DNA from 2 places in the Anabaena sp. PCC 7108 genome. Region 1 is predicted to be linked to the other one. Evidence: predicted binding sites of a transcription regulator. Region 1 holds the regulator's gene; the other holds the start of a gene.
The links. Region 1 encodes NtcA, which controls nitrogen genes in cyanobacteria. Its sites were predicted from a motif close to TNTGTANNNNNNNNTACANA; they were not measured.

Region 1 (8,067 bases):
TCTGCTTGTGATGTAATTCCTCCGGCTAGTTGCAGCGCCCGCATTACTGTTGGTAAACCTGTTCCGGCTCCTTCTGTACCACCTGCGGTAACAAGATAAGAACCAGGACGGTAAACTTGACCAGTAATTGCGACTGTGCGAGGTGCCGTTTGACTGGCCGCAAAGTTAGCAGAAAATAAATTTCGCGCTTCGGCTACATTGAATTCTTTAGCGGTGGGAACAACTATGGTGTCTCCATCCCGTAAGGTAATATCCTGGGGTATCTCACCTGTTTGAGTAAGTTCCTTTAAGTTAAAGCTGACGCGTTGTTCACCAGAACGTCCTACCTTACGCCGTAATTCTACTTTAGTCACATCGGCTGATAGTGTTACCCCTTGGGCTGTGGTCAATGCGGCTAATAAAGTTGGGTATTGTACTCCTGGGGTATTTCCACCGCCTCCTTGTAAGTTGAGAGTGTAAGCCCCTGGTCGTGTCACTTCTCCAGTCACAAAAACATTGATGGGACGAGGTGACAATAAATTGACAGAAATCAATGGACGTTTCAGAAAGCGAGCATATCTTCTGGCTAATTCGTCCGCAGCCTGTTCCGTTGTTAATCTGAGAACGGATACACTGCCTATTAAAGGTAGGTTAATTGATCCACCAGGAGGAACTTGGTATTCTCCTGTATATTCTGGTACTTCAAAAACATTGACGCGGATCACATCTCCGCCGCCTAATAAGTAATCTGTAGATATGTTTGAGCTTGATGATACTGATTGTTTTTGAGCTAGGCTGACAGATGGTAGAGCAATATTGAGAGTCGTTAACAAAACTACAGATGTAGTTGAATGAGTAAAAAATTTCCACAAATTTATATTAAGCATATTTACCTGAGATTATGAAACTACTATCTGTGAAGTACTGTCTAGACATTTTAACGTTGACTATACTGAAATATTCAAGTTCCCCGACACTGTTATTTTCTGAAATATCCTGGATTTTCCGGATATAAATTAGGGATTGATTTTGAATTTTTAGTAAAGTTAATTTAAAGCTCAATGCTTTATAAAGGCATGGATTGTCAATGATTAGACCAAGTATTGTCGAAATAGTCAATGTTTAAGAATCAAAATTTCTAGAAAATTTATTGTTAACTTTACAAAGATGTTTTATCAATCTAATTTCACACTTTAATACAGCAATTATAAATCGCAGCTATGTCCTCATATTTTGATACCAATATTGACAATAATAGCGAGTAAATAGAATACTCAAAAGCTACTTTAGTAAGTATGTCACAATCTAAAATTTCCAATGGTATTGGTAATTGTGATTATAGTACTGAGAAAAAAATTTTACTATTTCATTGCTTATCTCAGCCTCTACTCCTGAAGTGAATGATTTTGTTTTTGAATCTGTTGGATAAAAAACTCTTCTAGGGATTGATGGCATAGATTCATGGCGATGATTTCTCCGCCCATTAACCGGAGACTAGACAGAAAATCATAGTAATCGTCTTGTAATATGCCTTGCCAAGAACCGTCAGGCTCAAATTGTAGATCGGATATCCTGGTTTTGAGAATTTCTCCGTCGCCACCTTGACCTTTGATATGATATGTGGTTTCTGTACCCAAAAGTTCATTAAGCGAACCAGAGCAAATTAATTGTCCTCGATCAAGGATAGCTACGCGATCGCAAATTTGTTCTACTTCACTCAAAACATGACTATTGAAAAATATGGTTTTCCCAGCAGATTTGAGGGAAAGGATAATCTCGCGCATTTGGTAGCGTCCCAGAGGATCAAGCCCAGACATTGGTTCATCTAGAAATACTAAATTAGGATCATTAATCAAGGCTTGAGCCATGCCAACACGCTGAAGCATACCCTTAGAATAACGACGCATCTGCTTTTTACGAGCATCAGTTTGGGATAAACCGACTAGTTCTAGTAGTTGGGGAATACGTTGACGTTGTACCTGTGGGGAAATTTGGAATAACCCAGCCGCTAATTCTAAAAATTCCCAGCCAGTTAGATAGTCATACAAGTAGGGATTCTCTGGTAAATAGCCAATACGCTGCTTCACAGAGCGATCGCCTAATGGCTTACCTAATAATAAACCCCTGCCAGAAGAAGGACGGATAATTCCTAGTAACAGTTTTAATAGCGTTGTTTTTCCCGCCCCATTAGGGCCTAGTAACCCAAAGGTTTGCCCTGGGTAAACTTGTAAAGAACAGCTTTTGAGAGATACAACTGTCTGATTCAGCCAGAATCCAGTGCGATAGACTTTTCGTAACTCAGAAGTGAGGACTACTGGTGGTTGTTCTACAGGATTCAGTTGAGGTCTAGGGTTGTCTGCAACAGAATTCATTGCGGTTAAATGACTAATTCTCAGTGTGATTAACTACAAGTTACCGGGTAGGACGATAATAACTGTCCTTATTTAAGGTGTCAATTATCGCATTACCTTCGCCAAATTTTCAAAAGCCTTGATTCATAGGTTGGGTTGTGGAATGTGAACGTATCCCTGCGGGACACAGCGTGAACGCGGAGCAATCGTCACATATTCCTCTACACTTCGTGTTGACTCAGTGTGGCGTTGGTGGAGCGTCTCTAAGAGCAGCCATAACCTAACAAATCAACCCAACCTACAAAAAATGGTGAAAGTATTGTTATCGTCAACCAAGTAGCCGTTTGAAACCTCAAGTAGTAACTTATAGCACACCTTTAGAACTAGGAATAGTCTCCCCACGGCGTGGATCAATTTCTACTGCCATTCGCATGGCTCTAGCAAAGGCTTTAAAAGTTGCTTCAATAAGATGATGGGAATTAATGCCATCCAATTGGCGAATGTGAAGCGTCATGTGGCTATGATTGACAACAGCTACAAAAAATTCACGTACCAATTGAGTGTCATAGGTTCCCACCCGTTGAGTAGGAATTTGTAAGCCATAACTGAGGTGAGGCCGTCCAGAAAAGTCCAATGCGACTTGAATGAGAGCTTCATCTAAAGGTGCAAGAAAATTACCAAAACGGACAATACCTTTTTTATTACCCACTGCTTGATATAAGGCTTGCCCCAAGGTAATACCAACATCTTCATTGGTATGGTGATCATCAATTTCCCAATCACCTTTGGCTTGAATTTCCAAGTCAAATAACCCGTGAGAGGAAATTTGATGCAACATATGATCCAAAAACGGAATACCTGTTGAGGCTTGACAGATGCCCGTACCATCAAGGTTGATGGTGACATGGACATCAGTTTCACCCGTAGAACGGTGAACTGTAGCAATGCGGGGATTAGTCATTGGTCAGTTGTCACTAGTCAGTTGTCATTAGTCATGAAAAATGGCAAGAAGTTGCCTGTTCCCTGCTAAATATCACATTCCCATGATTTCATATCCTGCATCTACATACAGGATTTGCCCGGTAATACCGCTGGCTAAATCACTACACAAGAAAGCTGCTGTATTGCCAACTTCTAACTGAGTGACCGTACGACGTAGGGGGGCTACTTGTTCAACATGATGAATCATATCTAGAATCCCACCCACCGCAGAAGATGCCAAAGTACGGATAGGCCCGGCAGATATACCATTGACCCGAATGTTTTGTTGACCTAGTTCAGCAGCTAAGTAACGTACACTTGCCTCTAATCCAGCTTTGGCTACTCCCATGATGTTATAGTTAGGAATGGCGCGAATTGCTCCCAAATATGTCAAAGTAACTATACTACCTCCTTCTGTCATCAAAGGTTTAGCAGCACCACTTAACTGCACTAGCGAATAAGTGCTAACTTCCAAAGCTTTATTGAAACCAGGACGGGATGTTTGGCTAAAATCTCCACTTAAATCATCTTTGTTGGCAAAAGCTAGGCAATGAATGAGGATGTCTATTTTCCCCCATTGCTGCTTGATCGTCTCAAAGGTCGATTTAATTTGCTCATCATTTTCCACATTGCAGGGGAGGAATAAGCTGGGGTTAAGGGGTTCTACCAATTCCGCTACTTTTCGCTCCATCTTACCTTTTTCATCTGGCAAGTAGGTAATACCTAAGTTAGCACCTGCTTTGTGGAGTTGTTGGGCAATACCCCAGGCGATTGAGCGGTTATTGGCAATACCTGTTACTAAGGCGTTTTTTCCAGACAGATTCAGCATAGAAGTTGTTAATTTGATCAACCAATAGGAGCATACTAGAATCTGAGCCTATTTTGACGAAGAAGTAGTTCAGGTGTAAGGGGTTGTAGGTGGAAAGCAAATATTTATGATGCCATTAGCTGATAGTAATTTTCAGATACTGCTCCATTGCACAAAATGTGTCAAAAATAATTTTTTGGCTCGAATTTTATGTTGTAGGGGTCAAGTAATTGATGATATTAGTGATTGTTAATGGCTAAGACCCATTACTGTATTCTAAATTCCTGTGATTTTGTTGGCTACAGGATTTTTGATAATTCTAATTAGGGAGTGCAGGTTGGCGGCAAGGAACCTACTATTTAAAATCGCTGAAAAGCCTGATAAATAAGCTTTTATCAGTTTTACTTTTTAAGTTTTAATTTCACCAAGAGTTATCAGCTATCTTGAACAACATCACCAAAATACATTAAAAAATCTTAGTTCTTTCAACTTGTTGCGTCTATATGGTTGTCCGTTGCCTTATTTGCAGTCAAGGTGTTGAATGCAACAAAATTGCTGCTGATTGTTTAAGAAGTTGTGAAGATATCAAAAACTTTTCGAGAAAAAACCTCTTCAGTTGAGTTTAGGAAACCACTTATCAATAACGGCTGGCTTAAAATAACAATAATTATGTATCATGGTAAACAAATAACTATGAAGACACAAATTTGAGTATAGGAAAAAACAGAAAGGTTGACGGTGCTTTCTTGATTTTTCAGGTGTATTCTTAGGTAATCAGTTTTTGTTTTTCCGGCATTGGGTAGGGGAAGGGAGATGATCGTGACACAAGATAAAGCCCTAGCAAATGTTTTTCGTCAGATGGCGACCGGGGCGTTTCCTCCGGTTGTGGAAACGTTTGAACGCAACAAAACTATCTTTTTTCCCGGCGATCCTGCCGAACGAGTTTATTTTCTTCTCAAGGGTGCTGTAAAACTTTCCAGGGTGTACGAGGCAGGAGAAGAAATAACGGTAGCGCTGCTGCGGGAAAATAGTGTGTTTGGTGTGTTGTCACTGCTAACGGGTAACAAGTCTGATAGGTTTTACCATGCAGTCGCTTTTACGGCTGTAGAATTACTTTCAGCACCAATTGAACAAGTGGAGCAAGCTCTTAAGGAAAATCCCGAATTATCCATGTTGATGTTGCGGGGTCTGTCTTCACGGATTCTCCAGACAGAGATGATGATTGAAACCCTCGCTCACCGAGATATGGGTTCTAGGTTGATAAGTTTTCTGTTAATTCTTTGTCGAGATTTTGGTGTTCCTTGTGCCGATGGTATCACTATTGATCTGAAGTTATCTCATCAAGCGATCGCTGAAGCAATTGGTTCTACTCGTGTCACCGTCACCAGGTTACTCGGAGATTTACGTGAGAAAAAAATGATTTCGATTCACAAGAAAAAAATTACTGTGCATAAGCCTGTCACCTTGAGTAGACAATTTACTTAAAAGCTACTGGGGGAATGAGTTGGAACAGGTTTTGTTTTCAGAAAGGACACCACAATCGGAGGTAAATCTAAAAATTGAGTAATTTCTGGCCTTGCCAATCTCTATCCCCCACCAGACTATGGTTGAAAGTAGTAGGCTGTATCTGGAAGTGTTATAACGACCGTCCAATACGTGAGCGGTAGCTGAAGATGACCACTGGGTACATCCTCATCGCAGCAATTTTAATTTTGGGAGGCGTAATTGCCACCGTGGGCGATCGCATCGGCACACGAGTTGGCAAAGCACGTCTCTCACTCTTCAACCTTCGTCCCAAAAAAACGGCGGTACTAGTCACTATTTTTACGGGTGGTTTAATTTCTGCCTCAACTCTAGCGATTTTATTTGCTGCTGATGAAGGATTGAGAAAAGGGGTTTTTGAATTAGAGGATATTCAAAAAGACCTCAGAAACAAGCGGGAACAACTAAAAACGGCAGAAATCCAAAAAAGCCAAGTAGAAAATCAGCTAAACCAAGCTAGAAAAGACCAAGCTCAAGCACAGCAAGATTTACAGGAAATCAATAAGTCATTGCAAGCGGTCAATGCCAAACAACGAATCACACAAGCCCAACTCAACCGCACCATTAGCCAACAAGCTAAAACTCAAGCTCAACTCCAAGGAACTCAAAGCCGACTGGGTGAAGTAGTTGTTCAGTACCAAAAATCCATAGCTGAACTACAGAGTCTTTATAATCAAAGAGAGATATTGCAAGCAGCTGTTGAACAATTAAAGACAGAACGTCAGCGACTATATACAGAAGCAAAAAAAGCTATTGATGAAGCCAAGACAGCTATTGAAAAACGCGATCAGAAAATTGCCCAGTTAGACCAACTTATTCAAAATCGTAATCTAGAAATTAAAAAACGAGAGCAAGTAATTGCTACAAGAGAATCTCGTCTCCAAGAATTGGAAAAACAGCAAGAATATTTAGAACAGGAAGTAGCAAGGCTAGAAAAATATTATCAGTCCTACCGTGACCTCCGTTTAGGTAAGCTGGCTTTAGTTCGCGGACAAGTCATAGCATCTGGTGTAGTTCGCGTCACTCAACCGGCTGCGGCTCGTCAGGTAGTTATCCAAATTCTACAGGAAGCTAACCGCACTGCTAATATTCAATTAGCTGAACCAGGGACAACTACTGGAAATACAGAACTATTGCGTTTAACCCAAGACAAGGTTGAGCAACTGATCAAGCAGATTGATGATGGTCGAGAATATGTGGTGCGGATTTTCTCTGCGGGGAATTATGTTAGAGGAGAAAAGCAGATAGAATTTTTTGCTGATGCATCGCGGAATCTGTTGGTATTTTCCACAGACCAGGTATTGGCGACAACCTCTGCCGATATGAAAACTATGACATCTTATCAACTGCGGCAACGAATTGATTTACTGATTTCCGCTTCTCAATTTCGCGCCCGAAATGCGGGAATAGTCGAAACTGTGCAAATAGATGGGACTTTTTTACGCTTTTTTAACCAATTACAGCAGTTTGAGCAACCTGTGGAAATTAAAGCCATAGCCGCAGCTGATACTTATACAGCGGGTCCGCTGAGAGTCAAACTAGTAGCAATTTATAATGGGCAAGTTATTTTTAGCACGTAAATTAGGTGACAGGTGACCGATGGAGAGACGCGGGGAGATGGGGACACGGGGACGCGGGGAGATGAGGAGATGAGGAAATGGGGAGATGAGGAGATGGGGAGATGAGGACACGGGGGAGATGGGGAGATGGGGACACGGGGACGCGGGGAAATGGGGAGATGAGGAGATGGGGAGATGAGGACACGGGGGAGAGAATAATTATTACCAATGACCAATCACCAATGACCAATCACCAATCACCAATCACCAATCACCAATCACCAATCACCAATGACTAATACACAACCAGCAATTTTAGGCTTTGATCCCGGTCGAGATAAATGTGGTGTAGCCGTGATGGGACTGGATCGGCAACTGTATTATCATCATGTTGTACCTGCTGCCGATGCGATCGCTCATATTGAAACACTACGACAAAAATTTCCCATTTCCTTAATTGTGATGGGCGACCAAACAACTGCCAAAAAGTGGAAACAACAATTAAATCAGGAATTAACAGATTCACTGAATATTATTTTAATAGATGAGCGATATAGCACCTTAGAAGCACGCGATCGCTATTGGCAGATGTTTCCACCCAGAGGACTCACCAAACTCTTACCAAAGGGAATGCGTCAACCTCCACGACCAATAGATGACATTGTGGCCATCCTCTTAATTGAAAGATACTTAAATCGTCTGACTGCTAGTATTTCTAATGCGAATCACAACTGATGACTGTAGGGGCGGGATCACCTACAACTCAGCCCGAATAGTAAAAGCATAATCGCCTCCTGGTTCTAACTGGTAATCTTGTGTTTCCAGAAAGCGGCCGAGAGGTTCTTTT
Region 2 (8,067 bases), 1.4 Mb from region 1:
TCTAGCATTGCTGCCAGTTTTTTATCCTCTTCAAAACCTATGTGGGTGAGGATAACGGTTAAGTCAATATCATCATTTTTGTAGGCGTTGCAAATCTTACCAATTTCTGATGCCGCATCTTCTAAATTAATAAAAGTGCCAATATTCCTATCACGTTTTAATGTTCTCAGAGCTTCTTCTGTGACAATTCCGATGAACATAATATCGAATCCATCAACATTGAGGATAATGTATGGATTCATCAAGCGGCGGTTATACTTTTTAATGTATAAATTGGCATTAACTATGGGAAAATTTGCCATCTTTTCCAGGAATAATAAGTGAGGCAACCCATAATCTAATTCGTGGTTTCCCAAGGTAACGACATCAGGAGCCAGGTAATTCATAATTTCTATGGTGGAAATCCCTTGGTATTCCGAATCAATCGTCGAGCCTTGGAGCATATCACCAGCAATAACAAACAGCACGTTTTTCTCGTCCCGACGCACCTGATTGATATATCCAGAAAGTAGGGACATACCACCAATAACATGACCCTCTTCAAGACCTGTAGCCTCTGCTAAAAAGTCGCCATGCATATCATTTGAATGTAAGATTGTGAACTTTTTAAACCGTTCGGTGAGTGTCATAGTCTTTTATCTCAAAAAGCCCGATTTTTGTTGTTATGATTGTACTGAAGAATAGTGGCTAGAAGTTTTCTTTTCTATAGCCAAATCCGTATTTTGTGCAAAGACTCTTCAACTGTGTCGATAGTCCAGGCGGTCCACAGAAAAATACATCGATTTTATGGGGTGCGTGTTGTTTTGCTAAGTCACGGAAAATTTCATCCCAATCTGGACGACCGGTTTTTGTCCGGCTTTTTAAACCTGTAATCAAATCTACCTTTGTCCGAGAATGTAACAAATCCATCGCCACAAATAGAGTGCTAGACTTCATGTCTGACTTTTGCTGTGCGCCTGTAAGGTATAAGTTGATATCAAAGAGTTTGTTAGTGTCTTCGATTTCGATTTGTGATAATAATTCTACAAACCATTCAAAGGCTTTTTGTTCTCGATTGAGCCAGAAAAAATGGACTTTCTTCAAATTGATGTTAGAAGAATTATGTTGATTACGATACAAAATACTTTTCAGAATCGAAGCAAAGGGAGTTACACCAATACCAGCACCGATTAACACCGCATATTTAGATTCAAAAATATGTGTACTTGGTGTTCCATAAGGTCCATCTAAATAAACCGGAACTCCCTGCTCAGGTTGACTACTATCTGAACGTATCCATTCTTCTCTTTGCTCTCGAAAAAGTTGATATAACTTACCAGTCCAACTTCCTGCTGCGCGGATATGTAAAGATAAGACATCTGGTCTTTCCGGGGCGCTACTAATTGTAAATGGATGCCATTCAAAGTTAGAAATACTGGGACATTTTATAAATAAATAATCCCCTGGTTGATATTTGAAAGAGGCTGGACGTTGCACTTCTAAACCTAACACTTTAGAAGGCAGTAAGGAGGCATTAACTACAAATGTTGCGTCTTTTGTAGCCCGCCAACGGATCACTAATTCAATCACAAATCCCAACACAGGGAATAACACCCACTGCCAAAATACTGGCCCATGAATTAATGCCAGAATAAACCACAAACCATAACCCAGATGAGCTATATAAAAAAGCGCAAATTTCCCTCCTTGTCGGATAGGTGCTTGCGCTGTTACCCACATAATGGTGAAAACTATCAGGAGTAAAAATCCTGATAAACCAGCTTTCGTCCCCAATAAACTTTGGAGAAAGGGCGCAGGTAAGGTGGTGTAATTGAGAAAATGTGCGGACGTATGCACAATTGCCAAGGCAAACATGACTTGACCTATTAATTTATGAAATTCGATGCTTTCATCTATGGGTAAATAGTCGTTAAGGCTACTTTTGCGAAGCCAAGTCATAAAATGCCGTAGCATGGGGATGAGAATTAGCGCCCCATTGAAGTTAAGTGTTGCACCACAACCTCTGGCAATTTGAACATATACATTTTTGCCTAAATCTGCATATCGATCAACTGCCCCGAAGAAAAGAAATATATTAACAGCAACATAGAGGGACAAGAAAGCTATTTTGACCCAATTGTTTTGAATATAATGCTTGATGTGGTCTTTTTTTGTCCGCTTGTTTTCTAAAGTAGTTACTGTTTGAGAGTTTTGCTTGTGAGGTCTGAGCCAGCTAACAGGGCTAACTGTCATTGCTTCAATTAAATCAGGAAATTTCCCTATTAAACTTTTAAATTCTGCAAAAGAAATTGCCCCGCTGTTATCGGTGTCAGCTTCTAGAAACAATATATCGACTAAATCGTTAATTTGTTCTGGTTTGAAACTGAGATTATTTTCATTAAGGCTGGCAGTAATTAAATGAGCAATTTCTGATTTTTCAATGGAATCATCTCCGTTGATATCATGTAATTGATAAGCAAATTTTAGTTTATCTTCTGTAGTGGCAAAAACCAGGTTTTCTACAGTTGTCAAAAATTCTTCTATTTTAATAGTGCCACTGCTATCAATATCGAATATAGCAAAAAGCCTATCAGCAAAATATTCGTCTTTTAGTCCTAAAGCTTTTTTAAATTCTTTCTGATCAACTTGTTTGTCTTCTCCGGCAATTTTGGTAAAGACTTGTCGTAATTCGTCTAAGGTTTGTCTTGGAGTTGCCATTGTTTCTTTTATTTATAAGAGTTATTTATTTCTCAATGGAGCTTAGTAATCCTATTGTTAATTTCCATCGTTGAGTTATTGATATTCAACAGATGATATTTCTAATAATTCAGCATAATAAAATACATAAGTAAAGTCTAATGCCTTATAATCATGGCAGTTATAACTTTTAGGCATACCCCACAGAATTCATGGAATTACGCCATCTTAAATATTTCGTGGCTGTTGCGGAAAACCTCAATTTTAGTCGTGCTGCTACGCAATTGTATATTTCACAACCTGCCTTAAGCCGTCAAATAAAAAATCTTGAAGATGAACTGACTGTTATCCTCTTTATCCGACAATCGGATGGGTTGAAACTCACTGACGCTGGAAAATTTTTTTTGGAACAAGCCAGAGATATTTTGAATCGCAGTAATATTGCTATTCAAACCATCAAGAATAATTACACAAATACAAATGAGCCTTTAGTGGTTGGCTATATTCCAACTATCTTGCAGAGTTTTTTAGGTGAAGCCTTACATTGTTTTGGATCTGCCTATCCTGACATTGTTGTACGTTTTCAGGAGATGCCCCCTAGTGACCAAGTGAAGGCGTTGCGGAATAGGACGATTGATATTGCTTTTATGGGTAATCCACCGGATGATTTAGAACCAGAGTTTATAGTTAAATGCGTTAAGGAAGTTGTAATTGATGCTCTCATACCAGATACCCATTTATTAGCATCTCGTTCTTCAATTAATTTAATGGAACTTGCATCTGAAAAATTTATTGGGATGTCTGAAAAAACGTTTCCAGGACGGAATAATCGTATTCGTGATACTTGTTATCAAGCTGGTTTCATACCGAATATCCATCTGTTTGCTGATAGTCATGCTTCTATGATTGCTCTTGTTGCATCAGGGCAAGGGGTAGCAGTAATGCCACGAGAGGCAAGTGCATTGCCTCATCCTAAAGTTGTATTTATGCCTCTTCACCATCCCATATACTACGCCCGATCAACTGCGGTATGGAGCAAAGAAAGATTTTCTCAATCTTTAGATAAATTCCTCAAAATTCTCTTTGAGAATGATAAAATTCCTAAAACTTTAAAAATTCCTGCCCTATAAATAAAAAAATATAATTATATTAGTAATACATTTGTAAAAACACTATTTTATTTTTTATCTATTTATAGTATTTCCTAATCTAATGAGGTACAAACTTATCTGTGTTTATCTACGTCCATCTGCGGTTAATTCTTTCTTCTTGTACCTCACTTGCATGGCAATTGCTATATACCTAGGACTTAATTCTTGACCGAGATATTTATTAGTCATCTCCAAATTTATTACAGGGTAAAACTGGCGTTGCTGAATAAGGGGATGATTGAGGCTGACGCGGGGACGCGGGGATACTGAGACGCGGGGACGCGGGGACGCGGAGAATTTTTTTTGATAAGTGATTAGGCGGACTTGATATTAAATGTTGATTTAAATTTATGCATCAGAACGCTAATAAAACTGTAATAAAAACTACAAAATTGACATCTTCTTAAAAAAAGAGGGTAAGCTAATCATATAAATCCGGTTCACGAACATAGCGTGATGAGGAGTAAATGATATGGTGACAACGTCGCGTCCAGTCTGGGAAAATCACTCTCCAGCACATATTTGCCCATTTGACCAAGCTTGTAGTTATTTAGAATGGGCTGCGAAAGAATTAAAACTTGATCCTGGTTTAGTAGAAATACTTAGCCATCCCCGAAAAGTTGTGACAGTTTCCATTCCGGTAAAAATGGATAATGGCGAAGTGCGAGTTCTCGCTGGACATCGAGTCCAACATTCTGATATTTTAGGCCCATATAAAGGTGGAATTCGATACCATCAGGCTGTAACACTGCGGGAAGTTTCAGCTTTAGCAATGTTAATGACCTGGAAATGTGCGTTGTTGGGTATTCCCTATGGTGGTGCTAAGGGTGGAATTCCTATAGATCCTAAACAGTACAGTGTGGGGGAATTAGAACGCATTAGCCGCCGTTATATTAGTGAGTTAATTAAAGATATTGGTCCTTCCGTAGATATACCCGCGCCAGATATGGGTACTTCTGCCCGTGAAATGGCCTGGATGATGGATACTTATTCTGTTAATGTTGGTCATTCTGTACCAGGTGTGGTGACTGGTAAGCCGCTTTCTGTTGGTGGTTCTCTGGGAAGGGAAATGGCTACGGGAAGGGGTGTAATGATTATTATCCGTGAAGCACTAGCAGATCAAGGTAAATCCCTTGAAGGTGTGCGAGTTGCGATTCAGGGATTCGGTAATGTGGGCGGAGCTGCGGCTGAATTATTACACGCAGCCGGAGCAAAAATTATTGCTGTTTCCAGTGGTGCTGGAGGTGTATTTTCGGAAGTTGGTCTTGATATTCCGGCTTTGAAAGCCTACGCTGCTGAAAACCGCAGAAGTGTTGTCGGTTTCCCCCAAGCTACACCAATTAGTAATGCAGATTTACTGACTTTACCTTGTGATGTCTTGATTCCCGCAGCTTTGGAAAATCAAATCACTGAGGAAAATGTTTATCAAATACAAGCGCAGTTTATTGCTGAAGCTGCTAATGGACCTGTGACATTGGAAGCTAACCAAGTCCTAGAAGCCCGTGGTGTAACGGTGTTACCGGATATTTTAGCTAATGCTGGGGGTGTAGTGGTGAGTTATTTGGAATGGGTACAGGGGCTTTCTTACCTGTTCTGGGATGAAGAAAGAGTGAACCGAGAAATGGAATATTTAATGGTACAGGCTTACCGTAAGGTGATTGAACAGTCGAAAGCAAGGCAGGTTAATCTGCGATTAGCTGCTTATACTTTAGGTGTAGGTAGAGTCGCACAAGCTTTGACTGACAGGGGTTTGTATCCTTAGTTATACAGTAGCGTTCAGTGTTCAGTATTGGTTTAGCATTGCTAAATCCGTACAAATGTAAATGTAGAGACGTTCCAGGGAATTTCTCTACACTTACAAAAGAAGGGAACTCTTAACAGGGAACTCTTAACAGTGAACAGTGAACAAATAAAAAACTAAAGTTTAAGAGTTTAAAGCTCAGTCAAAAAAAGGATGTTTTTACAAGGAGAGTGACACGAAAAAAACAGTGTCATTATTTCAATCTCATGTTTTTAAACATGAGTTTTTTCTGTTAAGAGTTGCTTCCTGTTCCCTCTGAAATTTACTAATTTTTCATCACGCTTAGGGCTGGAATTGTATAGCAGGTGACAGGTGACAGGTGACAGTCTGAAGAGTCTTTTGGTGTCTAGGTTTTATAATCAGTTTGTGTCCTAACCGCCCTGTCCGTTGCTATAGCGAATTTATGTGAGAAATTTTAGTTTTGATTTCGATATAGCAATTCCCATTCTAGTGAGATACAAGCATTAATAATTAAACGCAGATAACCGCAGATAATTTTGTACTTCATTAGAGTAGGAAATGCTATAAGACAAGATTACCTATTAGTTCTTGTGACCGTTCTCTCAACGGTTAGCTGACGGACACTACTTACTTCCCTAATGTAACTATAATTCCAAACATCTTCAAAGACTAATTTTTCTTCACGTTGTTTTTTGGAATCATAGCGAATTTCGGTAACAATTTTTACTTCTGATTTCTCGAAGTTATCATTACCTGCACGCAGTTTTCTAAATTCGATTACCTCTGGGCTTACGAAGTATTTTTTGCCTTTCTTTTCAATCTTTTTCGAGCCGGTAGTGTTATAAACTAGTATCCAACGATTGTTTTTACGAGTGTAGACTGTATAGACTACATTTGCGTATTTAGTAGCTGGCTTCTCTACAATCTCTAAATGTATAACTAAGGCTTTTTGATTGGGATTGACTAATCTTCCTAAGTTGAAGAAGCAATCCCAATCTTTGACTTTATAGTGTTTTGATGATCGATCATCGTTATCTTTATGATCATGATGGTCATCTTTATGATCATGATGGTCATCTTTATCTTTTTTAGCAATCAGAAAATTTAATTCTTCTCCACTTGACTTATTTGTCAATTTGGTATCTAAACCAGATTTCTCCAAAGTTTTATCTTGTTGTAAATTGGCTATTTCCGTTGTTAAAGAGAAAACGTCAGAGGGAATAGACATCACAGCTACGACAGAGAGGCTTGTAACTGTTAAAACATCTTTGCAAAAAGAAGCGAAGGAAGACTTGTGTGACATTGATATCCTTTTGTAACTTGGTTGATTAAATAGGTTACTTAATTCCTATTTCCTATATGACTTAAGTCATGGTGACAAGTTCCCAAAATTATGTAACTTTCTACACTTATTAGCCGTTGCTAATGTATAAGTGCTGAGTATAAACCCAGTTTTTTTAATATCCAGTTCCTAGTTCCTAGTTACCAAAGCCTTCGCCATGATTTTGAAATTTTGAGCAATACTGGTACAAGAAGGATGGTTTACAGAACATTACAAAAATGACGATTCAACTTAGTGATAAGGCTTTATTAGACTGGAGTGGTGATACTTTAGCGATCGCCTTATTTGAAGACGCAGTAGAATTAACTGGTGAGTTAGCAGCTTTAGATGAGAAATTCGCGGGCATTTTACAAGAAATAATTGCTGAAGAAGAATTTACTGGTAAAGTCAATAGCACCATTTTTACGCGGGTAGGTGCTGGAAACAATGTGCGGAAATTGATTTTGGTCGGTTTAGGTAAACCAGACGGGCTGAAACTAGAGACTTTCCGCCGTGTTGCGGCTACTGTAGCGCGAACCGCCAAAAAGCAAAAAACCAAAACTCTAGGAATCAGTCTACCAGTATTTAACAACGATCCTGCCGCAACGGCTCAAGCTATAGCCGAAGGCGCACAACTGGCACTTTACCAAGATACACGCTTTAAATCTGAGCCAGAAGATAAAAGTCCCAATATCGAAACAATCGATTTACTAGGATTAACTGGACAAGAAGCAGCCATTACCCGCGCTAATCAAATTGTTTCTGGGGTAATTTTGGCTAGGCAGTTAGTAGCAGCCCCAGCTAACGCCGTTACACCTATCACTATGGCAGAAACTGCCCAAGCGATCGCTAACGAATACGGTTTGCAACTAGAAATCCTGGAACAAGCCGAATGTGAAAAATTAGGTATGGGTGCATTTTTAGGAGTCGCCCAAGCTTCTGATTTACCACCAAAATTTATTCACCTCATCTACAAACCAGCCACCACACCCAGACGTAAACTGGCAATTATCGGTAAAGGTTTAACTTTCGACTCCGGTGGATTGAATATTAAAGGTGCTGGTAGCGGTATCGAAACCATGAAAATTGACATGGGTGGTGCAGCGGCGACATTAGGTGCAGCTAAAGCTATTGGACAACTAAAGCCAGATGTGGAA

Region 2: the regulator NtcA is predicted to act here: its motif matches at 4,199-4,218, upstream of ANA7108_RS0104180 (Glu/Leu/Phe/Val dehydrogenase).

Annotation. Positions count from the first base shown of each region.
Region 1 covers NZ_KB235896.1:2,192,206-2,200,272, reverse strand. Annotated here, with positions in the region: gene ANA7108_RS0110775 (SLBB domain-containing protein) at 1-866, opposite strand, end outside; gene ANA7108_RS0110770 (ABC transporter ATP-binding protein) at 1,365-2,351, opposite strand; gene hisB (imidazoleglycerol-phosphate dehydratase HisB) at 2,695-3,291, opposite strand; gene fabI (enoyl-ACP reductase FabI) at 3,364-4,140, opposite strand; gene ntcA (global nitrogen regulator NtcA) at 4,933-5,604, shown strand; gene ANA7108_RS0110750 (DUF3084 domain-containing protein) at 5,793-7,241, shown strand; gene ANA7108_RS0110735 (pre-16S rRNA-processing nuclease YqgF) at 7,512-7,955, shown strand; gene ANA7108_RS0110730 (DUF3146 family protein) at 7,977-8,067, opposite strand, start outside.
Region 2 covers NZ_KB235896.1:755,933-763,999, forward strand. Annotated here, with positions in the region: gene ANA7108_RS26750 (bifunctional UDP-sugar hydrolase/5'-nucleotidase) at 1-629, opposite strand, end outside; gene ANA7108_RS0104170 (EF-hand domain-containing protein) at 688-2,697, opposite strand; gene ANA7108_RS26755 (LysR substrate-binding domain-containing protein) at 2,889-3,806, shown strand; gene ANA7108_RS0104180 (Glu/Leu/Phe/Val dehydrogenase) at 4,300-5,589, shown strand; gene ANA7108_RS0104185 (hypothetical protein) at 6,164-6,892, opposite strand; gene ANA7108_RS0104190 (leucyl aminopeptidase) at 7,150-8,067, shown strand, end outside.